Regions from separate parts of the Mesorhizobium sp. WSM4822 genome, predicted to be linked through region 3. Evidence: riboswitches for the same ligand, from Rfam matches in the RefSeq annotation. Region 3 holds a riboswitch; each other region holds the start of a gene.
The links. Region 3 has a riboswitch for cobalamin ahead of bluB (5,6-dimethylbenzimidazole synthase). Riboswitches for the same ligand answer to the same signal wherever they lie in the genome.
Positions count from the first base shown of each region.

Region 1: it holds a riboswitch for cobalamin, as region 3 does, so the genes downstream of both, AC0L3E_RS27110 (aromatic ring-hydroxylating oxygenase subunit alpha) here and bluB (5,6-dimethylbenzimidazole synthase) in region 3, are expected to answer to the same signal.
Region 2: it holds a riboswitch for cobalamin, as region 3 does, so the genes downstream of both, AC0L3E_RS13250 (DUF1636 family protein) here and bluB (5,6-dimethylbenzimidazole synthase) in region 3, are expected to answer to the same signal.

Region 1 covers NZ_JBVVQM010000013.1:204,945-211,098, forward strand. The annotation lists gene AC0L3E_RS27090 (ABC transporter ATP-binding protein) at 1-944, shown strand, start outside; gene AC0L3E_RS27095 (DUF680 domain-containing protein) at 1,021-1,257, opposite strand; gene AC0L3E_RS27100 (DUF680 domain-containing protein) at 1,325-1,525, opposite strand; gene AC0L3E_RS27105 (DUF680 domain-containing protein) at 1,612-1,809, opposite strand; cobalamin riboswitch at 2,318-2,519, shown strand; gene AC0L3E_RS27110 (aromatic ring-hydroxylating oxygenase subunit alpha) at 2,635-3,882, shown strand; gene AC0L3E_RS27115 (FAD-binding oxidoreductase) at 3,908-5,008, shown strand; gene AC0L3E_RS27120 (PqqD family protein) at 5,138-5,569, shown strand; gene AC0L3E_RS27125 (serine kinase) at 5,619-6,154, shown strand, end outside.
Region 2 covers NZ_JBVVQM010000005.1:32,176-38,329, forward strand. The annotation lists gene AC0L3E_RS13235 (NuoB/complex I 20 kDa subunit family protein) at 1-223, opposite strand, end outside; gene AC0L3E_RS13240 (NADH-quinone oxidoreductase subunit A) at 214-579, opposite strand; gene AC0L3E_RS13245 (winged helix-turn-helix domain-containing protein) at 911-2,110, shown strand; cobalamin riboswitch at 2,140-2,343, shown strand; gene AC0L3E_RS13250 (DUF1636 family protein) at 2,383-2,811, shown strand; gene cobW (cobalamin biosynthesis protein CobW) at 2,814-3,866, shown strand; gene cobN (cobaltochelatase subunit CobN) at 3,885-6,154, shown strand, end outside.
Region 3 covers NZ_JBVVQM010000004.1:116,698-129,706, forward strand. The annotation lists gene ribB (3,4-dihydroxy-2-butanone-4-phosphate synthase) at 1-658, shown strand, start outside; gene AC0L3E_RS11295 (GNAT family N-acetyltransferase) at 692-1,234, shown strand; gene AC0L3E_RS11300 (MFS transporter) at 1,273-2,496, opposite strand; gene AC0L3E_RS11305 (TetR/AcrR family transcriptional regulator) at 2,618-3,226, shown strand; gene AC0L3E_RS11310 (hypothetical protein) at 3,514-4,497, shown strand; partial or broken gene bluB (5,6-dimethylbenzimidazole synthase) at 4,620-5,345, opposite strand; cobalamin riboswitch at 5,349-5,528, opposite strand; gene AC0L3E_RS11320 (histone deacetylase family protein) at 5,648-6,574, shown strand; gene AC0L3E_RS11325 (exodeoxyribonuclease VII small subunit) at 6,578-6,829, shown strand; gene AC0L3E_RS11330 (DUF2277 domain-containing protein) at 6,940-7,206, shown strand; gene AC0L3E_RS11335 (pirin family protein) at 7,246-8,166, shown strand; gene dxs (1-deoxy-D-xylulose-5-phosphate synthase) at 8,295-10,208, shown strand; gene AC0L3E_RS11345 (hypothetical protein) at 10,373-10,666, shown strand; gene AC0L3E_RS11350 (GNAT family N-acetyltransferase) at 10,755-11,636, opposite strand; gene AC0L3E_RS11355 (sterol desaturase family protein) at 11,903-12,898, opposite strand.

The DNA.
Region 1 (6,154 bases), on a different contig from region 3:
CCGGCGAGCTCAGAATAGCCGGCGAAGTGGTGAACGACGTGCCGCCGTCGAAACGGGGCATCGCCATGGTGTTCCAGTCCTACGCGCTCTACCCGCACATGACCGTCTACGACAACATGGCGTTCTCGATGAAGATCGGCAAAGAGAACAAGGCCGAGATCGACCGCCGCGTGCGTCAGGCCGCCGAGATCCTGCAGCTGACCAAATATCTCGACCGCCTGCCCAAGGCGATGTCGGGCGGCCAGCGCCAGCGCGTCGCCATCGGCCGGGCCATCGTGCGCAATCCGAAGGTGTTCCTGTTCGACGAGCCGCTTTCGAACCTTGATGCGGCGCTGCGAGTCGCCACCCGCATCGAAATCGCCAAGCTCAAGGAATCGATGCCCAACACGACCATGATCTACGTCACCCACGACCAAGTCGAGGCAATGACGCTCGCCGACCGCATCGTGGTGCTCAAGGACGGCCATATCGAGCAGGTCGGCACGCCGATGGACCTCTACAAGAAGCCCGGCAATCTGTTCGTTGCGCAATTCATCGGCTCGCCGGCCATGAATATCCTGCCCGCAACCATCGACAAATCAGGCAATCCGACCGTCGTCAGCCATGTCGGCGGACGCAAGGCAACCGTGCCGATCGCGACGCCGGCTTCGGCAAAGGGCGCTGCGGTGAGTTTTGGCGTGCGGCCGGAGGACCTGATCATCGCCAGCGGCGCGGACTATCTGTTCGAGGGGACGGTCGACTATGTCGAGCAGCTCGGCGAGGTGCAGCTGGTCTATGTCGACATCGGTCGCGCCGACCTGCCGCTGGTGACCAAGCTGCCCGGCAATGTCGAGGTCAAGCGCGGTTCGACATTGCGGCTGAGCGCCAATGGCGAGGACCTGCATCTCTTCGACGCTGACGGACGGTCGTTTGCCCTTCATGAGGCCGAAGCGAAGGCGGCCTGAGGCAGAACCGCGTCTTGGACAAAAAAGAGCAGCGGGCCAGGCCCGCCGCTCTTTTTTTGAAGATCAGCTTCGACTGTTAACGGCCGAAGAGATTCCGGTCGCTGCCCTGAGGGGCGGACTTCTCTACGTCGCCCGACGAATTGAGCAGCTTCTCGACGAGGCCACCGCTGTTGCGGACCGAGCTCGTATGCGCGTTGTCAACCGAAGTAACCGCAGGCTGATTGGCGCCGTTGGAGCCAAAGTTGTCGCTGCCGGCGAAGGCGCTGCCGGTGATGGCCAGAACGGCGGCGGCAGCAATAAGGATCTTGTTCATTTTAGTCTCCTGAATTCTGGATTTCGCCAGACGGCAGACACAGCTGCCGTCGCTTGCGAAACTGGTTTTAGCGACCGAAGAGGTTACGGTCGCTGCCCTGAGCGGGTGTCTGGGCAGCCGGTTCCGAGGTCTTGGTGGAAGCCGTGTACGACTGGTCCACAGCGGCGGCAGGCTGGTTGGCGCCGTTCGAACCGTAGTTGTCGCTGCCCGCGAAAGCGCTGCCGGAGATGGCCAGAACGGCGGCGGCAGCAATGAGGATCTTGTTCATCTTAAATACTCCTGAATGTCTGAACTTCGAATGTCTGAATTTCGCCAGGGCAGCGGGCGAGCCCGCCGTCGACTGGGAATCGGCTGTTAGTTGTTGCCGAAGAGGTTGCGGTCAGCACCCTGGGCAGGCGCCTGAGCAGCCGGTTCCGACTTCTTGGTCGAAGCGGTGTACGAGCTGTCGACAGCAGTGGCTGCCGCGGCGTTCGAACCGTAGTGGTCGCTACCAGCGAAGGCGCTGCCGGAAATGGCCAGAAGGGCTGCGGCAGTGAGAATGATCTTTTTCATTTTTGTACTCCAGTATCGTCTTTTTCCGTCCGTCTAGCGGCGTGTCTTGGAAATGAAATCGCGTCGTTCGGACAACACCGATGTGGGAGGGCAACCCCGCCTTTTCCAATCACGAAGTTGTTCCGTGTGGACCATGAATCCACACCTTGAAATTGTGCCAGGGGAATCTAGAGAGGCGTTTTTCCTCTCTATATCAGCATGTTAAGTTTAACCATCCGATGGATCACTGACTGTTTCAAAGGCCCGGCGTTCACACCATCCTGCACGCACCGTCAACAGAAACGAACCGTTCGGTTCGATTTTAGGTCAAGCTAATAGTCACTTTTCGAAACCGTTAACTTTTTTTGACCCCCGCCAAGGGTCGGATTCGGGAAGATCGCAGCCGGCAAATGGCCGCCCGGGACGCGGGATTTCGGCCCCAGACGATCTGCGGTGACGTTTCGCATGCCGTGTCGCGCCGCATGGATACGATGTCGTTTTCATGCCGACGGCGCGCCCCCGATCGTGGTTAGATCATACCATCTCAGGTGCCGCTTCGTGACGACGAGACGGAGAATTGGGAAGCCGGTCAGAATCCGGCGCTGCCCCCGCAACGGTGGTGGAGTTCAAGTCGCAACGGGAGACCACTGGGCAACTGCCTGGGAAGGTGTCGCGATGGTCCGCAAGGACAACTCCAGAGCCCGGAAACCAGCCCGAGATTTTTAGACTCGACTGATCGCGGTGGGCGGTCAAGAGGTGGATAGCGCATGTCCGGCACCTAGCCGGCCTGCGTTTCAATCCTTCCTCCATCACCACCAGTTCAGTCCTTAGAAACGAGGACAGGACATGGATATCCGCAACGACATGCTGAGGCTCCTGAAGGGGCGCCGGCAAGGCTTTTCACTGGAGCAGCCCTTCTACACCGATCCAGACTACTTCAAGCTCGACATGGAGCTGATCTGGTATCGCGACTGGCTGTTCATCGGCCATGATTGCGAACTGCCGAAGCCGGGCAGCTACATCACCGTGCAGATCGGCGACTATCCGGTCGTCCTTGTCCGCGACCAGCAAGGCAAGATCAACGCCTTCCACAATTCCTGCCGCCATCGCGGCAGCCGCGTGTGCAACGCGGAAAAGGGTACGGCGGCAAAGCTCGTCTGCCCCTATCATCAGTGGACCTATGAGCTGGACGGCCGCCTGCTGTTTGCCCGCCAGATGGCCGACGGTTTCGACAAGAGTGATTTCGGCCTGAAGCCGGTCGCCTGCGAGAGCGTCGGCGGCTACATCTTCATCTGCCTGGCCAGGGAGCCGGCGGATTTCGCGCCGATGCGGGCGATGATCGAACCTTATCTTTTGCCGCACCGTTTGCGTGAGGCAAAGATCGCCTTTGAGAGCACGATCATCGAGAAGGGCAACTGGAAGCTGGTCTGGGAAAACAACCGCGAGTGCTACCACTGCGTCGCCAATCACCCCGAACTGTGCAAGACCTTCCCCGAGGCTCCGACCGTGACCGGCGTCCAAGGCGCCGACAGCGACCCTGAAATGGTCGCGCACTGGGCCAGATGCGAGGCATCAGGCTTGCCGAGCAAATTCCGCATCGATCCGGCAGGGCAGTACCGCGCCACCCGCGCGCCGCTGCTGCGCGATGCCGTCAGCTACACCATGACGGGAAAACGGGCGGTCCAGAAGAACCTGTCCGACAGCGTTTCAACCGACCGCATCGGTTCCTTGCTGCTTTATCATTATCCGACAACCTGGAACCATATCCTCGGCGACCACGCCGTCACCTTCCGCGTGCTGCCGATCAGTGCCACGGAAACCGCGGTGACGACGAAATGGCTCGTCCACAAGGATGCGGTCGAAGGCATCGACTACGACCTCGCTGAGCTCACCCATGTCTGGACCGAGACCAACGACCAGGACCGCCGCATCGTCGAGGAAAACGCCTTCGGCATCCTGTCGCCGGCCTACGAACCAGGCCCCTATTCGGAGCTGCATGAGGGCGGCGTGATCCAGTTCGTCGAGTGGTACGCGTCGTTCATCGGGCCGCGCCTTGCCGAAGGCGGCCGGCCGGCCCTGCGCAGCGTCGCCTAGCTCAGGGGACAAGAGGATGAATGCGATGACGGACCTTGGCCTCTATCGCCATCTCGACCAGATGACGCCCTGGAACGACCGGCTGCAGGTGCTGGAAGTGATCGGCGTCAGCGACGAAGCGCCGGACGTGAAGACCTTCACCTTCCGCTCCGACAACCAGACCTGGTTCCGCTACAAGCCGGGCCAGTTCGTGACGCTGGAACTGCCGACATCGGAGGGGCCGCTGATGCGCACCTACACGCTGTCGTCCTCGCCGTCGCGGCCGTTCTCGATCGCGGTGACGGTCAAGGCGCAGGCAGGCAGCACCGGCACGCGCTGGATGTTCGACCATCTGACGCCGGGCTCGCACGTCAAGGCCTATGGGCCGACCGGTGATTTTTCGCTGCACAGCCACCCGGCGGCCAAATATCTGTTCATTTCGGCGGGCTCCGGCGTGACGCCGATGATGTCGATGCTGCGTTGGTTGAACGACTGTGCGCCATGGACAGATGTCGGCTTCGTCAACTGTGCGCGCCGCCCGGAAGAGATCATTTTCCGCAAGGAACTCGAGCTGCTCGGCAGCCGCATGCCCGGCCTGTCGCTCGGCTTCATGATCGAGGAGCGGTCGAGCCGCGAGGGCTGGTTCGGCCATATGGGCCGCATCGACGCGATCCGGCTGCCATTGCTGGCACCCGATTTCCGCGAGCGCGAGATTTTCTGCTGCGGCCCCGATCCCTTCATGCGCGCCGTGCGCGGCATGCTGGACGCCGCCGGCTTCGACATGGCGAAATACCATCAGGAAAGCTTTGCCGCGCCTGCCGTGGAGGAGATCCCGGCGCCGTTCTCGCCGCCGGCGGAAGACGGCGCCGCTGCTGCCGTCGAGGCCGTGACACCAATCCGGTTCTCGCTTTCCGATGTCGACGCCGAATGCGTCGCCGGCCAGACCGTGCTGCAGACGGCACGCGCCTCTGGGGTGCGGATTCCCGCCGCCTGCGAGTTCGGCCTGTGCGGCACCTGCAAGGTGAGGAAGGTCGCGGGCGATGTCGAGATGAGTCACAATGGCGGCATCCTCGATCACGAAATCGAGGACGGCTTTATCCTCGCCTGTTGCTCGAAGCCGCTTTCGGCGCTTGAAATCGAAGCGTGACCGGCTGCGCTCGCCCCGAGCCTGCGCCATCTTGCCAAAAACCCTGCAAATGGTTAGACGCCTGCAACGGTGGGGTTGACCGTAAGGCCCGAAGATCATCTCCGCGGCCTGCTCGGCGGGGGAGCAAACATGCGACAATCCGGCATCTATGCCATTGCCAGCAAGGATATCGTCTTTGAATCCTTCGACGGCGAAGCCGTCGTTCTTGACCTGACCACGGGTAAATATTTCGGCTTCTCTGATTCAGGCAGCAGACTTTGGGATGCACTGTCGTCCGGCGTGCCTGCCTCCGAACTGGCCGGCGCCGCGACCGGCATTGGCGCCCTCGATGCCGCCGCGATTGACGACTTTGTTTCACAATTGCTCGAATTCGGTTTGCTGGCGGCCGTAACCGATGGCGTGGCAAGACCGGCTCCAAGCGAATTGCTGGCTCAGCTCGCCGCTGCCAGAGAGCCCCTGAAGGTCGACATCCATGACGATCTCGCCGATCTCATTGTCGTCGATCCCATCCACGAGGTCGAGGAGCCCCTCGGCTGGCCCGCGGTGAAGCAGGCCAACTGAAGCGCCCATCAGGTTCTCGTTGCCGGGCAGCTCCGGAACAGGCAGACCCATGCCGAACGTCACTCTCGAAAACTTGGTTGACTACGCACGCCATGTCCTGGCGCAAGCAGAAAGCAGCGCCGCGCATTATCCGCTGACCTGCAAGGTGGGCTTGCCGCATCTGGATCTGACCGCGCATGTCAGCCCCGGCGCGTTGGCGGATGCCGTCGCTCATGGCTTTGTCAGTGCTCCGGGCAGCCGAACGCCTGCCGATATCTGCCGCGTCTTCGTCGCACATCCCGGCATAGACGGCATCGCGGCACCGGTCAGTTGGGGCCAGGGGCCCTTCACGCAGCATGGCTTCGCCACCCGGCTGGCGGAGGCCGGATTGCGCGGCAACCATTTTCACGACCTGGATTTCTGGCAGTTCTATGATCCGCAACGTCGCGTTGGCGTGCAATTGATGGCTTCGGCCGATGCCTTTCCACCGTGGGAGCCGGGAGCGCCGCTGCGGGCTTTCCTGCATTGGGAATATGCGGCACGCGGCATGCGGCTGGCCCATGCGGGGACGCTCGGCATCGAGGGCAAGGGCGTGCTGCTGGCCGG
Region 2 (6,154 bases), on a different contig from region 3:
CCGCGCAGCAAGCGAGGCCGAACGTCATGAACATCAGCGACCCGCTGCGCGCCCAGGTGATGAGCGCCTCGGTCGAAGTGACCAAAAAGCCCTTGTCGGCCAACTCATTGTTGATCTCGAGGAAGAAGGGATCGTCCTCCCCCACCGGCCTGCCGGTGTTGGGATCGATAATACCCTTGGGCTTCGGCGCGACGAGGGTGCCTGAACTGTCGTTCAATCCCATTCCAGCGCTCCTTTTTTCCATTCATAGGCAAAGCCGATGGTCAGCACCGCCAAAAACACCATCATCGACCAGAAACCGAGCATGCCGATCTTCGAAAACGACACCGCCCACGGAAACAGGAAGGCCACTTCCAGGTCGAAGATGATGAACAGGATCGACACCAGGTAGAAACGGATGTCGAACTTCATGCGCGCGTCGTCGAACGAGTTGAAACCGCATTCATAGGCGGAAAGCTTTTCGGGATCGGGATTGCGGTAGGCCACCAGGAAGGGCGCGACCAGCAGCGCCAGGCCGACAACCAGCGCCACGCCTATGAACAGGACGATGGGCAGGTATGAGCTCAAGAGTGCGTTCATGCTCGGCTTTCCGTTGGCGCCAATCCACTTTGATTACAGCACCGGACCCTAATGCGGAAGCGTGACAGTTTAACCGCTGAACCGTTTTAAGGGCCTATGCTGCAACGCGGCGAGGGTTAGCGCAGCACTTCCAGCGAAGCAAGTCAAACCTTGTTCAAAACACCGACCTGGACGGCATATCGCGGCAAACTGGTCCGATCCGCTCCTGTTTGATTTCCTTCGCTTTTCACTCCACTTTTCTCTCCTGACATGGATGCCGCCAAAACCCTGCTAGCATGGGTTGGAATCAGCCATTCGACCCTCGGTCAAAACACTTCAAAGTGATGCCTGCATGAAGGAAAAGATCTCGCTCCCCACGGCCCGTCGCATCGCGCTTGCCGCCCAGGGGTTTCTCGATCCCCGCCCGACCGGCACGCCCGACCGCCGGCATTTTGCCCGCACCCTCTCCCGCACCGGCCTGCTGCAGATCGATTCCGTCAGCGCGGTGGTGCGCGCTCATTATATGCCGCTCTATTCGCGCCTTGGTCCCTACCCGTTCTCGCTGCTCGACAACGCGGCCGTGACGCGTAAGCGCACGGTTTTCGAATACTGGGCGCACGAGGCGTCCTTCCTGCCGGTCGAGACCTACCCGCTGATGCGCTGGCGCATGCAGCGCGCCGAGCGCGGCGACGAAATGTATCTGGGCCTCGCCAAATGGGGCCGCGAGCACGCCGCCTATATCGAAGAGATTTACCGCCAGGTCGCCGAGCGCGGCCCGATTGCCGCTTCCGCGCTCGAAGGCCAGAAAGGCTCGGGTGGCTGGTGGGGCTGGAGCCATGCCAAGCACGCATTCGAATGGCTGTTCTGGGCAGGCCGCATCACCACGGCGCATCGTCGCGGGTTCGAGCGCTTCTATGATCTGCCCGAGCGCGTGCTGCCGCAGGCGATCCTCGACCTCCCAGTGCCGACGCCTGAGGACGCGCACCGCGAATTGCTGCGCATTTCCGCCCGCGCCCACGGCGTGGCGACTTCAGGCGATTTGCGCGATTATTTCCGCCTGTCGCCGGCCGACATGAAAGGCCGGCTGGAGGAACTGGTTGAAACCGGCGAGTTGCTGCCGGTGCGTGTCGAAGGCTGGGACAAGCCGGCCTATCTTCACCGGGACGCCCGCCTGCCGCGCAAAATCGGGGCCCGCGCCCTGCTGGCGCCCTTCGATCCGGTTGTCTTCGAACGATCGCGCACCGAGCGGCTGTTCGATTTCCATTACCGCATCGAGATCTACACGCCGGCCGACAAGCGGCAATACGGCTATTATGTCCTGCCGTTCCTGCTCGGCGACAGGATCGTGGCACGCGTCGACCTCAAGGCCGACCGTCCGGCCAGTATACTGCGGGTCCATGCGGCCTATGCCGAGCCGGGTGCGCCGCCTGAAACCGCTGCAGAACTGTTAGAGGAATTGAAGCAGATGCAGGGCTGGCTTGGCCTAGAGCGCATGGAAGTGACCCAGGCCGGCGATTTGGGTCCGGCGCTGGCCGACATCGCCATGTCGTAAGCTCGCGTTGACACCGCCGCTCGCAAAAGCCTAAATCCGGTTCAGATGGTCTCTTGCCCGCAACGGCAAGAGCTAAGAGGGAATGCGGTGAGGGGCAAAATCCCAAATCCGCGGCTGTCCCCGCAACTGTAAGCGAAGAGCCAAGGCCGAAAGCCACTGGGAGTTCCCGGGAAGGCGGCTACCCAAGGCGATGACCCGCGAGCCAGGAGACCTGCCGTCTGCGACTTTAGAATCCGATCGCCCGGCGGGTTTCCGGGCAAGGAGCCCGATCTTTGGACCACGACAGCAGTTTTTCGGCTGGCACAGCGGATATTTCGTCCGGCCATGATGATGCGTTGGCCGGCGTCACCATCATCGTCTGCGCCTCCTGTCGCGACGAGACCGGCTCCGACGCTCATCCCCGCGCCGGCGAATTGCTGGCGGAGGATACGCGCCGCGCCGCATCCGGCGACGACATCCGCATCCGCAGTGTCGAATGCCTTGGCAATTGCAAGCGGCGCCTCAGCGCCGCCATCCTGCGCGACGGCTGCTGGAGCTATGTCTTTGGCGACCTGACCGAGACCAGCGGCGCCGACCTCGTCACGGGCGCCAAGCTTTTCGCCACCTCGACCGACGGTCTCATTCCCTGGCGTGGCCGCCCCGATAGCCTGAAGCGCGGCCTCGTTGCCCGCATCCCTCCCCTCGACCTGCTGAAGGACTGACCATGACTGCCCCAGATTCGTCTGCGAACCTCTCCCGCGTTCCCTGCACCGTCGTCACCGGCTTCCTCGGCGCCGGCAAGACGACGCTGGTCCGCCATCTCCTGGAAAACGCCGGCGGCAAGCGCATTGCCATCATCGTCAACGAATTCGGCGACATCGGCATCGACGGCGAGATTCTCAAGGGCTGCGGCATCGACACCTGCCCGGAGGAAAACATCGTCGAACTGGCCAATGGCTGCATCTGCTGCACCGTCGCCGATGATTTCGTCCCGGCGCTTGACAAGATCCTGTCGCTGACGCCGAGGGTCGACCACATCCTGATCGAGACTTCGGGCCTGGCGCTGCCCAAGCCGCTGGTCCAGGCCTTTCAGTGGCCGAGCGTGAAAAGCCGGGTGACTGTCGATGGCGTCATTGCCGTGGTCGACGGGCCGGCCTTGGCCGAAGGCCGCGTCGCCAACGACATGGATGCCCTGCAGGCGCAGCGCGCCGGGGACGAGACGCTCGACCACGACGACCCGGTGGAAGAACTGTTCGAGGATCAGATCGCCTGCGCCGACCTGATCATCCTGTCGAAGAGCGACCTGATGGACGCCGCCGGCACCGCCCGCGCCAATACCATCATTGGCGAACACTCCGCCCGCGCGGTGAAGATCGTGCCGACATCGCATGGCAAGGTCGATCCCTCGGTGCTGCTCGGGCTCGGTCTCGCCGTCGAGGACGACATCGAGAACCGCAAGTCCCATCATGACGGCGCGTTCGACCACGAGCATGACGACTTCGACACCTTCATCGTCGACATTGCCTCGATCGCCAATCCGGACGAGCTGGCAAAGCGCGTCGCCACCGTCGCAGAAGAAGAGAACGTGCTGCGCGTAAAAGGCTTCGTCGAAGTCGGCGGCAAGCCGATGCGGCTCTTGCTGCAGGCCGTCGGGCCGCGCGTCAATCATTACTATGACCGCGCCTGGACCGCGCAGGACGACCGCCGCTCGCGCCTCGTCGTCATCGGCCTGAAGGGGCTGAACCGCCCGGCGATCGAGCGTATACTCGCCGGCTGATTTCGGACACGGGTCGCGATGCACATCCTCACCACGACATCCGCCTCGCTCGACGACCTCGCCGAGCCGGTCGATCTGCGGCAGACGCCGGCGGATATCGTGGCCCTGTCCTTCACCGACAGCGACCTCGCCGGACTGGCGGCAGCCTGGAAGGCCGATGCCGGCCGCCTGCCCTCGATGCGGCTGGCCGCACTGCGTGACCTGCGCCATCCGATGTCCGTCGACCTCTGGGTCGACAGCGTCGCCCGCCACGCCAAGATCATCCTGGTGCGCATCCTCGGCGGCTACGACTGGTGGCGCTACGGCTGCGACCAGCTCGCCTCGACTGCCCGCGAACGCGGCATAAAACTGGCGCTGCTGCCCGGCGAATGCCGCGACGAGGATTTGCGCCTGATCGAAGCCTCGACGCTGCCGCGCGAAGAGTTGGACGGCCTGCTCGACTATTTCCGCGAGGGCGGCCCGGCGAATATGAGCGCGCTGGTGCGGAGATTGGCGCGGCTGGCGGGACAGGATGCGCCTTTCGTCGAACCGGTCGCCGTGCCCAAAGCTGGCTACTACGAACCCGGCCGCGGCGTCGTCCCCCTCCCCCTCGAGGGGAGGGTCCGGCCGCAGGCCGGGGGTGGGGTCCTCTCCGAGGCGCGCCGGCCTAAAGAAACGCCGCGTCCGGTCGTACCGACCCCACCCGGCCCTGCGGGCCACCCTCCCCTCGAGGGGGAGGGAAAGGTCGTGCCTATCCTGTTCTACCGCTCGATGCTGCTGGCCGCCGATGTCGCGCCGATCGACGCACTTTTTGAAGCTCTGCGACAGCGCGGCATCAACCCAGTCCCCATCTTCGTCTCCAGCCTCAAGGACCCGGCATCCCTGGCGTTCGTGGAAACAGCACTCGCCTCACTGAAACCCGCCGCCATCGTCACCGCTACCGCTTTCGCGTCCGGTGCCGAACCGGGCGTCGAAACCTTGTTCGACCGCGCCGGCGTGCCGGTCTTCCAGGTCATCGTCGCCACCACCCGCCGCGACATCTGGGAGAACAACCAGCGCGGCCTGGCGCCCGCCGACCTTGCCATGCATGTCGTGCTGCCCGAGCTCGACAGCCGCATCCTGGCCGGCGCCATTTCCTTCAAGGGCGAGAGCGAGATCGATCCAGCACTTGGCCACCGCGCTTTCGCCAACCGGCCGGAACCGGATCGCGTGGCGCAAGTGGCTGACCGCGTCGCGGCCTTTATCCGCCTGCAGGAGACGCCCCGCGCCGAGCGCAAGCTGGCGATCCTGATGCCGGATTATCCCAGCGCCCCCGGCCGCACCGGCTATGCCGTCGGCCTCGACGTGCCGTCCAGCGTGCTGGCCATTCTGCAGGACCTGCGGGATCAGGGCTACGGGGTTGAGGGGATTCCGGAGACGCCGCGTGAGTTGCTGGGGCTGCTGGGGCTGCTGGGGTTGAGCGGCGATGGGCTGAGGCTGGACGATTATCTCGCTCTTTCGACAGAATTGCCGACGGGTGCGATTACAGCGGTAGAAGCCGCTTGGGGGACAGCAGAAGATGACTTAGGGCTGTGCGAGGCCCCCTCGCGCGGAAGCTTCCCCTTCCGCGCCGCCACCTTCGGCAACATCACCATCGCCCTCGCCCCGGATCGCGGCCGCTCCGCCGACCGCCGGGCCGACTACCACGACCCGACTTTACCCCCACGCCATGCGCTGATCGCCTTTGGCCTATGGCTGCGCAAGTCGCTCGGCGTCCACGCGCTGGTCCATGTCGGCGCGCATGGCACGCTGGAGTGGCTGCCGGGCAAGACCGTTGCGCTTTCGGAGAACTGCTTTCCCGAGATCGTCACCGGCGCCTTGCCAGTCGTCTATCCCTTCATCGTCTCCAACCCAGGCGAAGCGGCGCAAGCCAAGCGCCGCATCGCCGCCGTCACCCTTGGCCATCTGCCACCGCCGCTGACCGGCGCCGGGCTCGACGAAAACCAACACAAGCTCGAGCGGCTGGTCGATGAATATGCCCAGGCCGACGGGCTAGACCGCCGCCGCCGAGACCGTCTGGCGAAACTGATCGTCGACACCGCGCAAAAGACCGGTCTCGCCTCCGAAGCCGGCGTCGGGAAGACCGACGCCCCGGACGAAGCGCTGCGCCGCATCGACGCCTGGCTCTGCGACCTCAAGGATTTCGCCATCAAGGACGGGCTGCATATCTATGGCCGCGCGCCCGATGACGAGCCCGACGCCATGCGCCGCCAGAGCGCCGACGCCGAGAAGACGGCGCTGCTCGCCGCGCTCGATGGCCGCCACATTAA
Region 3 (13,009 bases):
AGCGGTCGATCTGTGCAAGCTCGCCGGCCTGCCGCCGGTCGGCGTCATTTCCGAGCTGGTCAATGATGACGGCACCGTCAAGCGCGGCCCGCAGGTGCAGGCTTTCGCCGAGGAGCATGGGCTGAAGCAGGTTTCGGTCGCCGACCTCATCGCCTACCGGCAACGTAAGGAAACTCTGGTCGAACGCGTCGCTTGCTCGGAAATCGACACGCTCGGCGGCAAGGCACAGGTCTTCACCTACACGCTGCCGTGGGACTCCATGCACCACGTCGCCATCGTCTTCGGCGACATTCGTGACGGCGAGGAGGTCCCGGTGCGTCTGCATTCCGAGGATGTGGTGACCGATGTCTTCGGCACCAGTCACCGGCTCGACGCCATTATGAAGGCAATGGGCGAGCGCAGGCGCGGCGTCATCGTCTATCTCAGAGAAGGTTCCGTCGGCGTTGCGCATCAGGAGCGCAAACGACCGGCAAGCGGCGACCGCGAGGATCACGAAGAGGCCCGCCGCCGCGAAAACGAGTGGCGCGAGATCGGGCTCGGCGCGCAGATCCTCAAGGATCTCGGCATCTCCTCGATCAACCTGATCGCCTCGCGCGAACGCCACTATGTCGGCCTCGAAGGTTTTGGCATCCACATCGCCAAGACCGAGATCCTCTGAGCCTCCCGCCGATCCGGTTGCCGGAGAAGACGGATGAATGCGCCCCTGCCTTCCAGCCAGCGCAGCGAGCGGCTTTTGCTGCGCCGCCCGGCAGAGGCTGATCTGGATTTCCTAGCCGATCTCTTTTCGCGCGGGGAGCTTGTTGCGCATCGACCCGACCCTGTTCCGGATACAGCCCAGCAGAGCGCCGCGCGGCTGACGCGCGACATCGGTCATTGGGACAAGCACGGCTTTGGCCGCTGGGCGGTCGAGGCGGATGGAAAGTTGATCGGCTTCGGCGGCGTCACGGTATCGGCGGATTTCGACGGTCTGAACCTGTCCTATCATCTTCATCCGGCGGCCTGGGGACATGGCTATGCCACGGAATTGGTGATGGAAGCACTGCGCACCGCGTTCGGCCCCTTGCGTGCCGATCGGGTTGTCGGCCTCGTCCGCCCCGCCAATCCGGCCTCGCGACGGGTGCTGGAGAAATGTGGCTTCGCCTTCGAAAAAGAGGTGATGCTGCGCGGGGCGCCAACGATACTTTTGGCATTGGCGCACCCAGGAAAAGCCAATATTTCAGGCCCGGCCGCCTAGAGCGGCGCGCCCGGTCCTAAAGCCCGGACGCGCCGGAACTATTCCGCGGCAATCGCGGCTGCTTCGCATCCGTCCATCTCGCACTCAGTCGTGGCAAGGCTGCGTTGGCCGAGCAGCACCGTGGCCAGTGCGATCGTGCCTGAAGCCACCGACACCCAGAACCCGCTCTGGGCGCCGAACGCATCCACCATCGCGCCGGCCGCGAACGAGCCCAGCGCCATGCCGATGCCGATGCCGGTCATGACCCAGGTGATGCCTTCGGTCAGCATCGCTTCCGGCACATGCCGCTCGATCAGGCCGAACGCGGTGATGAAGGTCGGCGAGATCGCCACACCGCTGATGAACACGGTCAGCGCCAGCAGTGGCACGGTGTCGGCGGTGAGCGGCAACAGCGTGCCGAGCGCGACGAGGGCGACTGCGATGGCCAGCTGGCGTTGCAGCGGCGCCTTCAGGCTGAGCGCGCCGACGATGATGCCGAGTACGAACGATCCCAGCGCATAAACGCCGATGACGAGGCTGGCGGCGCCCGGTTGGCCAAGCTCCTTGGTGATCGCCACGGTGGTCACTTCCGTCGTCGCGAAGGTTGCGCCGATGAAGATCAGGGCGAGGGTGATGATCTGAACCGGCCGCAGGCGGATCGCCGAGCCGCTTGAGTTATGGTCGACCGGCCGCACCCGGGGCTCGGTCGAGCGTTGCAGGATGAAGGTCGCTGATCCGAATGCGAGAAATAATGTGCTCACCAGAACGCCGGCTTCCGGGAATAGGGCGGCACTCAGGCCGACCGATAGCGATGCCCCGGCGATATAGACCAGTTCATCGGCCACGGACTCGAAGGCGAATGCGGTGTTCATCTGCGGCCGCCCCCGGAAAATCTCCGTCCAGCGCGCGCGCACCATCGCAGGTATGCTTGGCATGGCGGCGGCCAGCAGTGCCGATACGAACAGCGTCCAAACCGGCCAGTCCTGGTTGGCCGCCGCTATCAGGACCGCGAAAGCCAGCACCGCGATGATGGTGGTGGGCACCACGATTCGTGTCTGGCCCAGGCGGTCCACCAGTCTCGATATCTGCGGCGCGACGAAGGCGTTGGCCAGCGCGTATGTCGCCGAGACGGCTCCGGCCAGCCAGTATTCGCCACGCGTCTGCGACAGCATCGCCACGATGCCGATGGGCGCCATGGCGATCGGCAGGCGCGCCATGAAGCCGGCGGCCGCAAAGCCCTTGGCTCCGGGGGCACGAAAGATTTCCGCGTAGGGATTTTGCATCGGTTGGTTCCTCGACAAAGGACGATTGGACAATTACATACGGAGCGTATGATCATTAAATAGACCATACGTCGCGTATGTCAATTGGCATACGTTGCGTATGTGAATAGGGCCAGAAGCCATGCACAGACCCCGCAAGGAGATGATCGCCGAGACGCGCGCCAAGCTGATCGCGGCGGCCCGTCATGCCTTCGGCACAACAGGCTATGCGGAAGCCTCGATGGATGATTTCACCGCTTCGGCCGGGCTGACGCGCGGCGCGCTCTATCATCATTTCGGCGACAAGAAGGGGCTGCTGCAGGCGGTCATAGCCCAGATTGACGGCGAGATGGCGGCGCGCATCAATGAGGTCGCGTCGAGAGCGCCGACCCGCTGGCAACATTTCGTCGACGAGTGCTCGACCTATATCGAGATGGCGCTGGAGCCGGAAATCCAGCGCATCATGTTCCGGGATGGCCCGGCCGTGCTGGGGGATCCAGCGCAATGGCCGAATTGCAGTGCGTGCATCGCTTCAATGACCGACCATCTGACCGCGCTGCAGGAGGAGGGGGTCGTTGTCTCCAGCCTCGACCCCGAGACGGCCTCGCGATTGATCAACGGAGCGAGCAGCCAGGCAGCGCAACGGATCGCCAATTCGAGCGACCCCGAAGCGACGTCGAAGAAGGTGGTGACGGCGTTCAAGCAACTGCTCGAAGGCCTGCTCAAGAAGCCGGACCCGCAGTCGAATTGAAGTTCCCACCGGAGCTTTCGTGCCGGCAGCTGTTCCCGATAGGAATTTTTTCTTGACTCGGTGACCTCAGCTAAGGTACATATTCGTCCATGGTGCTGATTTGCGCCAGTGACCCGCCGCACAGGCGGGTTTTTCGTTTGATGCTCCGTCAGCCTACGCGCCGGCGAAGGCTCCGAAGAAACCCGTTAGCCCCAATTCGTTGCCCTTTGGCGTCAGGGCCGGCAATTGACAATCGCCGGGTTGAGTCCATCCTCTTCCACCATCTCTGAGGCGGAGATTCGGGGCACATGTGGGATTTTGAGATCGGCCGGTCGGTGTCCATCATGATGCGGACCTGGCCGTTCATCGTCTTTCGCATGATCGTCTATTTCGGCATCACGCTGGCCTACATTATGGCGACGGGCACCGGCGCCTCGGTCGGCTATGGCGTCGGCCATATCTCCACTGATCCCGACGGGCCCATGTCCTTTGCCCTGTGGGGCGGCGTGGTCGGGTTTGGCCTCGTCTCGATCGCTGTGTATTGGATCCGCGAATACATCCTCTATGTCGTCAAGGCCGGCCACATCGCCGTCATGGTTCATCTGATCGACGGCCGCGACATTCCCGGCGGTCAGGACCAGATCGCCTATGCCAGGGATATTGTGACCCAGCGTTTCGCCGAGGCCAACATCCTTTTCGTCGTCGACCAACTCGTCAAGGGCGCCATCCGCGCCATCACCGGCCTGCTCGGCGGCATCGCCGCCTTCCTGCCGATACCGGGCCTGAGCGGCCTGGTCTCCTTCATCAACACGGTGATCCGCCTGTCGCTGACCTATGTCGACGAGATCATCCTCGGCTACAACATCCGCATCAATTCAGCCTCGCCCTTCGAGACAGCGCGCCAGGGCGTCGTGCTCTATGCCCAGAACGGCAAGGTCATGGTCAAGAACGCCGTCTGGCTGGCGGTCATCATGTGGGGCGTGTCGTTCATCATCTTTCTGATGATGCTGGCGCCTGCCGGCGCCATTCTCTTCCTGATGCCTGGCCAGCTCGCCGGCTGGGCTTTTGTGCTCGCCATCGTCTTCGCCTGGGCATTCAAGGCGGCGTTCATTGAACCCTTCGCCATCGCCTGCTTGATGCAGGTCTATTTCAAGACCATTGCGGGCCAGGTGCCGGATCCGGCCTGGGACGCCCGGCTGGCCGAGGCGTCGTCGAAGTTCAGGGAGCTCAAGGACAAGGCGCTCGCCTCCTTCGGCGGTTCGCGCTGGGGTACGGCCGGCGCCACACCCTGATCGGCTGGGCGGATGGTGTCTGGTGAGGCAGGAACGGTGTTGAGGCGCGCCACGGTGGATTTGAGCTGTGTCTCGCCTTGCCCGGAAAAAGTCTCGCTCATGATCAGCTCCGGCAGCGGCAGCCGCCGTCCCCAGCCATGCGTTTCAAGGTCCGGTTTGGGAGCGAACTCGGAAACACGGCCGACGCAGAGATAGGCGATCGGCGTTACGTGATCCGGAATGGCCAACAGCCGCTTCAGCGCCTCAGCCTCGATGATGCTCACCCAGCCGACACCGACGCCCTCGGCACGCGCGGCCAGCCAGAAATTCTGCACCGCGCAGACGGTGCTGTAGAGATCCATCTCCGGATTGTGCCAGCGTCCCAGCGGCGAACCCTTCGAGCGCTGCCTATCGCAGGTGATGCAGATGTTGAGTGCGCTCTCGCAGATGCCTTCCAGCTTGAGCTTGCGATACAGCGCCTGTTTTTCCGCCTCGATCGCCGGCAGTTCTTGTTCGCGCGCGGCCAGGAACAGGTCACGCACCTCCGCCCGTCGCTCGCTGTCACGAATGACAATGAAATTCCATGGCTGCATGAAGCCGACCGATGGCGCGTGATGGGCAGCAAGCAGCAGCCGCGCCAGCACGTCGTCATCGATCGCGGTGGGCAGGAAATGGCTGCGCACGTCGCGCCGCGTAAACATGGCGCGATAGACCGCATCGCGCGCATCCTGGTCAAATCCGTCGTCAATGGCAGCGGTCATATGTTCCGGCATCGCTTGTCCCCTTGCGATTGCAGATTCAAAACTGTCAGAGCGTACTTTGTGCGTCCAAATGGACACACGTCGCTCTGATGTCGTCCGCCTGACCATTCGGATGACGATGCCTGCCAGGCCGGTCTTCTGGCTTGGGATCAACCCGCGTCCGGTGCCTTCCCGTCATCGACAGTGGCATTTACCGGCGCGGTCCCCCTCACAGCGTTGGGCACGCCACGGAATTCAACCGTGTTCCCGATTCTCCCGCTTGCGGCGGGCACCAGGCAGTACCAGGGACCTTACGCCGAAGCGCCGGCGAGGCCAATGCCTGCGGCGACGCGAATGGACGCAGTCGATTTTCCCCAGCGATCAAGCAGCAATGCATGGCCATAGCGGCGCCGGGGCACTAGATAGGGAGCATGACCACCCGTCTCTACACCCATCCGATCTTCCTCGAGCATCTCACGCCGCCCGGACATCCCGAGCGGCCCGACCGCTTGCGTGCCATCGAGAGCGTGCTCGATGAGGAAGCCTTTGCCGGGCTCGATCGTATCCAGGCGTCGGAAGGCGACGAGGCCACCATCCTCTACGCGCATCCCGCCGATTTCGTCGCCCGCGTGCGCGCCGCCATTCCCGACGAGGGGATTGCCCGCATCGATGCCGACACCACTGCCAGTCCGAAGAGCTGGCAAGCGGCGATCACCGCGATCGGCGCCGCCAACGCCGCCGTCGATGACGTCTTTTCGGGCCGCGCCGACAACGTCTTCGTCGCCGCCCGGCCGCCCGGCCATCATGCCGAAAAGACCACCGCCATGGGCTTCTGCCTGTTCAACACGGCGGCGATCGCGGCGCGCTATGCGCAGAAGAAACACGGTGTCGAGCGCGTTGCCATCGTCGACTGGGACGTGCATCACGGCAATGGCACGCAGGACATTTTCTGGGACGATCCGTCGGTGCTCTATTGCTCGACACACCAGATGCCGCTTTATCCCGGCACCGGAGCGAAGAACGAAACGGGCGCCGGCAACATCGTCAACGCGCCGCTGGCGCCGCAGACTGGCAGCGAGGTGTTTCGCGATGCCTTCCTGTCGCGCGTCCTGCCCGCGCTCGACAATTTCGCGCCCGACCTGATTATCATTTCGGCGGGGTTCGACGCGCACCACCGCGATCCGCTGGCCGAGATCAATCTGACCGAGGATGATTTCGATTGGGCGACCGGCCAGCTGATGCAGCGCGCGGCACGCCACAGCGGCAACCGGCTCGTCAGCCTGCTCGAGGGCGGCTACGATCTGCAGGGATTGGCATTTTCGGTCGCCGCCCATGTCGGGCGACTGATGAAAGGATGAATGATGGCCGATGAGATCAACGAAGACGTCAAGGCGATGAGCTTCGAGCAGGCACTCGATGCGCTGGAGAAGATCGTCGATGATCTGGAGCGTGGCGACGTGCCGCTCGACCAGTCGATCAAGATCTATGAACGTGGCGAGGCGCTGAAGGCGCATTGCGACCGGCTGCTGAAGGCCGCCGAGGACAAGGTCGAGAAGATCAGGCTGTCGCGCGACGGCAAGCCGGTCGGAACGGAGCCGCTCGACGCGGATTGAGGCCCGGTCCGAACATAGGCTCGCCTCACCGGTTTTTGGACATGATCATGATCGAGGATATAACTCGTCCCGATTGAAACAGCTCAAGGACAAGAGGAGATACGGAAGCGATGTGCAGAAACATCAAGACCCTGTTCAATTTTGATCCGCCGGCAACCAATGACGAGGTGCGCGACGCGGCCCTTCAGTTCGTCCGCAAGCTGAGCGGAACGACGCGACCCTCGAAGCAGAACCAGCACGCCTTCGACCATGCCGTCGAAGCCATCGCGGCCTCGGCGCGCGAACTGCTCGATTCCCTGGAAACCCATCAGCATCCGCGTAATCGCGAAGAGGTGGCGGCCAAGCTGCGGGCAAAGGCGGCGATCCGCTTTGCCTGACGCGGCCAGGCGGCCTTCGACCACCGACAAGGAGAGTCCATGAGCTTCTTCCCCGGGAAAGACCCTGAGGTGGGCGATGCCTTAGCCAGCGACCAGATCGAATTGATGGTCATCCCGAACGCCAAGGACATCGGCGGTTTTCAGGTGCGCCGTGCTCTGCCGACGGCAAAAAGGCGGCTGGTCGGGCCGTTCATCTTCTTCGACCGCATGGGTCCCGCGATCCTGCGCGCCGGCCAGGCGCTGGACGTCCGTCCGCATCCGCATATCGGCCTGTCGACGGTCACCTATCTGTTCGACGGCAAGATCCGGCACCGCGATTCACTCGGCACCGAAATGGTCATTCAGCCCGGCGACGTGAATTTGATGACCGCCGGCCGCGGCATCGTCCATTCGGAGCGTACGCCGGAGGAACTGCGTGGCGCGCCGATGTCGGTATCCGGCCTGCAGACATGGCTGGCGCTGCCGGACGACAAGGAAGAGGTGGCACCGGTTTTCGAGAACACAGGAGCGCTCAGGCTTCCCGAGATCGATGCCGAAGGCGTCAACGGGCGCCTCATCATCGGCGATTTCCAGGGGTTGCGGTCGCCGGTCAGGGCCGACTCGGAGACGCTCTACGCCGACCTGCGCCTGGCGCCCGGCGCCAGCGTGAAAATCCCTGCCGATGCGGAAGAGCGCGCCATTTACACGCTGGAAGGCGAGGTCTCGATATCAGGTGACGTCTTTCCGGCGGAACGGCTGCTGGTGTTCCGTCCCGGTGACGAGATCGTCGTATCGTCGCAGACCGGTGCACATTTCATGCTGTTTGGCGGCGCCTCGCTCGGTTCGAAGCGTTACATCTGGTGGAATTTCGTCTCATCGTCGAAGGAACGCATCGAACAGGCCAAGCAAGAATGGAAGACGGGCCGCTTCGACATCGTTCCAGGAGACGAGGAAGAATTCATCCCGCTGCCGGAAAGCTGATGCCTGTCACCCAAAGTGGCAGAACGAAATGCATAGACAAAGACTAGGGCCTGATCCGGGTCACTGACACGCATTTACTTTCGCCGGCCGGCGACCTATTTCGCCCATCAACCGAAAGCCTCAGCACCGTGAACGCAACGCCGCATACGCCACTTCTCGACAAGGTCCGCATCCCGGCCGACCTGCGCACGCTTGCGGAAAGTGAACTGCCGCAATTGGCGTCCGAGCTTCGCGCCGAGCTGGTCGACGCCGTGTCCCGCACGGGTGGTCATCTGGGCGCCGGGCTTGGCGTGGTCGAGCTGACAGTGGCGCTGCACTATGTCTTCAACACCCCCGATGACAGGCTGATCTGGGATGTCGGCCACCAGGCCTATCCGCACAAGATCCTGACCGGCCGCCGCGACCGTATCCGCACGCTGCGCCAGGAAGGCGGTCTGTCCGGCTTCACCCGCCGCGCCGAGAGCGAGTACGATCCCTTCGGCGCCGCCCACTCCTCGACATCGATATCGGCCGGCCTCGGCATGGCCGCCGCCCGCGATCTCTCCGGCGGCCGCAACAACGTCATTGCCGTCATCGGTGACGGCGCCATGTCTGCCGGCATGGCCTATGAGGCGATGAACAATGCCGGTGCGCTCGATGCACGGCTGATCGTCATTCTCAACGACAACGACATGTCGATCGCGCCGCCGACCGGCGCGATGAGCGCCTATCTGGCGCGGCTGGCCTCCGGCAAGGCCTATATCGGCCTGCGCGATTTCGGCAAGAAACTGACTTCCTATCTCGGCAAGCGCGCGGATCGTGCGATCACAAGGGCGGTCGAGCATGCACGCGGCTACGTCACCGGCGGCACGCTGTTCGAGGAACTCGGCTTCTATCACATCGGCCCGATAGACGGCCACAATCTGGAGCACCTGATCCCGGTCCTGAAAAATGTCCGCGACAATGGCGAAGGCCCGGTGCTCATCCATGTCGTCACCCAGAAGGGCAAGGGCTATGCGCCGGCCGAAGCCGCCGCCGACAAATATCACGGCGTCAACAAGTTCGACGTCATCACCGGCGCGCAGGCCAAGGCGCCAGCCAACGCACCGGCCTACACCAAGGTGTTCGCCGAAAGCCTGGTCCAGGAGGGCCGCGAGGACGACCGCATCGTCGCCGTCACGGCCGCTATGCCGAGCGGCACCGGTCTCGACCTGTTCGGCGAAGCGTTCCCGTCGCGCACCTTCGATGTCGGCATCGCCGAACAGCACGCGGTGACCTTCGCCGCCGGCCTTGCCACCGAAGGCTACAAGCCGTTCACGGCCATCTATTCCACCTTCCTGCAGCGCGCCTACGACCAGGTCGTCCACGACGTCGCTATTCAGAAACTGCCGGTGCGGTTTCCCATCGACCGCGCCGGTTTCGTCGGCGCCGATGGCGCGACCCATTGCGGCGCCTTCGACACCACCTTCCTGGCGACACTGCCGGGTTTCGTCGTCATGGCGGCCGCCGACGAGGCGGAGCTGCGCCACATGGTGCGCACCGCGGCGAGCTATGATGAGGGCCCGATCGCCTTCCGCTATCCGCGCGGCAACGGTATCGGCGTCGACATGCCGGAGCGCGGCTCGGTTCTCGAAATCGGCAAGGGCCGCATCGTCAAGGAGGGTACCAAGGTTGCATTGCTGTCTTTCGGCACGCGGCTGCAGGATTGCCTGATCGCCGCGGAGGAGCTAGGTGCTGCCGGGCTGTCCACCACGGTCGCCGACGCCCGTTTCGCCAAGCCGCTCGACCAGGATCTGATCCGGCGGCTGGCCCGCTCGCATGAGGTGCTGGTGACGGTGGAGGAGGGCGCCGTCGGCGGCTTCGCCAGCCACGTGCTGCAGTTCCTTGCCCATGAGGGCCTGCTGGAAAGCGGCCTGAAGGTGCGTCCGCTGGTGCTGCCCGACGCGTTCAGCGACCACGCCAAGCCGGAAAAGATGTATGCCGATGCCGGGCTCGATGCCGCCGGCATCGTGCGCACCGTGTTCGTGGCACTCGGGCACACAGTCCACGCCCAGCGCGCCTGAATCCCAGCGCGCCTGAATCAAAGTCTCAAAGACTTGAATCAGTTTGCCGGCAAGCGATCTTAAGGCATTGTTTACGCTGCCGTTTGGCGCTTTGCTTACCGTGTCTCTTGGCCGTTTTTCAATGGCGCCCTGCTAGATCGTGACCAGGCAGGGAGACAACAACAATGAAAACGCTTCTGTGCGGCGCAGCACTTTGCGCCGTTATCATCGCGCCGGCCACAGCCGAAACGCGCTATGACCGCAGCCTCGAAAAGGCGGCGATGGGCATCATCGCCGGCAAGATGGGCGACATCCGCGGCGGCTTTTCCTTCAAGCAGGTGCCGCAATTGGTGGTTCTGCCGGCCCCTGTTCCCGCGCCTGCGGGTGCCATCGAGCCTGCACGCGAGCAAGCTTCGGGCGGCCGTGAGGATGGCTTGTCTCCAGCCGTCGAGCGCCCGGTTTCGCGAACCGTATTCTGAGCTGAAGGCCAACAAGCCTTGATCGGGATTGCCCGATCGTTTCATCGCGCTTGCCGCTGTGCAGGCGATCTAAAAAGCGTCGGCGATGCTACTCCGCCGCAACCAGCTCCGCTTGCTGCGCCGATTTCTCGGGGCGCCAGGATTGCGCCGCGTGGCGGGCGCGGTCTGCCAGGGCGGCTAGGCGTCCGCGCAGGTTTCGTCCACCCACCACCGACGACAAGATCACCGAATGCGTCGCAAAGCGGCGCTTGAAATCCTCGCCGCCGCAGAGAAAATCGATCGTGGTCAAGCCCCGGTCAAACGACCACTGGATGTAATCCATCATCAAGACCATCCCCGGCGAGGCCCGTTCGAAGGCCGGATCATAGGTGGTGACGAAAGCCATCATCGTTCCATGCTGCTCGAAATTGATCGAGATGGCGATGATCTCGTCTTCGCGTTCGAGCACGAAGATGCGCAGCAATCCAAGCTTGGCCAGAACGGATATGAGTGCCGCCAGCGCGGGGGAGCCTTCGTCGAAGAGGTCCGAAACGCGGCCGTGTTTTGCAAGCCACAACCGCTTCAGCGCCGCGACGCGCTCCAGCACCGGCTCGCGGGCTTCCTGTGCATCCATCAGGCGGAAACGCAGCGCGCCGCCTTCCTCCATGAATTTGTAGCCACGGCGATAGTTTTGCCGAGTTTTCTTCGACTGGCTTTCAAACCATTGTGCGCCGCGTTGCCCGGCGCCGGAAACTCGATAGCTGACCTCGCTGCGGTGGCTTGGCTGCAAGATATTGCTCTGGCCTGGGGCGGCGGGACCAAGCAGGGTCCGGAATCGGGCATCAGGCAACAGACGATTGAGGTAGGCAAGATCGAAGCCGCCATCGTCGAGGATATGTTGCCAGAGTTGCGGCAGGATCTGTGGCTCGGCATCGGGAGCAACCAGGACATCGCCATAGTCGCAGTGATCTTTCGCCGCCCATTCCAGCATACGGATGCCCGAGCGCCAGAAGGTCGCGAGCGCAATGACGGCCTCGAGACGCTCGCCGCTCCAGACCAGGCCGATCCTGAGACCGCGACGGTCCTGATGCGGTGTGGTGTGCCACCAGGCCGAGATCCAGTCGGGATGCTGGAAAACGAGGCCGCCGGCGCGTTGCCAGAGCGCTGCCCAGGCGGGCGCGATTTCTGCCAGTCGCGCTGGCGAGGTCGCAATTTCGATCCGGTGCGTTCGCGGCATCCGGAACACGGCGGGTCCGTTCATGGCTTCCCCCTTTGCGGCGATTGCTGTGGCTCGGGCTTGTCGGTGCGGAAATGTCTGGCGATCTGCCGCCACATCCGCTTCAGCGGCAGGACATAGAGGCCTGCGAGCGACTGGTAGTCGCGCACGTTGCGTTCGATCAAACCGAACTTGAAGTCCTCGTCGGGTCTCGGAACGCACAGGGTTCCGAAGAGCCGATCCCAGAACGAGAAGAGCAGCCCGAAGTTCTTGTCGTAGTGGCGCGGGTCGGTGCTGTGGTGCAGCTGATGCCAGTGCGGGCACAGGATCAGATTGTTCAACGGTCCAAACGAGATCTTGAAATGCGTGTGCCTGACGAAATCCATCATCAGGATGTTGCGTATGATGTAGACGTTGACGCCGAAGACCGTCAGCTCGACGAGGTTCAGCGACACCAGCGACCAGATGCCGAAGCAGATGCCGGGAATGACGCCGTCCCAGGCCCGGTTCATCAATTCGTCGAGCGGGTGGACGCGATCCTTGGTGATGCCGACCATCACCTCGGCCGAATGGTGGACCTTGTGCAGTTCCCACAGCACCGGGTAGCGGTGCTGGGCGACGTGATAGAGATAGTACGAAATGTCGTAGGCAAGCAGCATGGTGATGGTGAAGATCGTCACCGTCACCGGCCCTGCCGGTCCTTCGATCAGGGGCGGCTGGATCGCCAGCAGCGTGGAGAGCAACCAGTTCGTCGCATAGCCGACGGCGCTGACGAAGACGATGCCGGCGGGCAGCATGAGGAATGGCATCAGCGCCTTCCGCGTCACCCAGAACAAAAGGTCGGCTTTCGCCGAAGGGTGCGTGATGACCTCATGCGGGACTGCGAACTCGAAAAACTCTTTCCAGCTCTTTTTCTCGACCGTGCGCCAGTAGGCGACCAGGGCGCTGACCAAAGCAGTCAGCAACAGAAGTCCGGTCGCCAGCAGGCCGGCGCCGGAAATCCGGTCAAGAACCTTGTAGACGATATCGCTGGCCATTTCCAAGGTTGCCGCCTCTTCATCCGGCTTTTCCGGTCGTCGCGGTCATAACATTGAAGTCCTCAAGCAAATGCGATGAAAATTGGTTAAGAAATCATGAGGCTTTCTAGA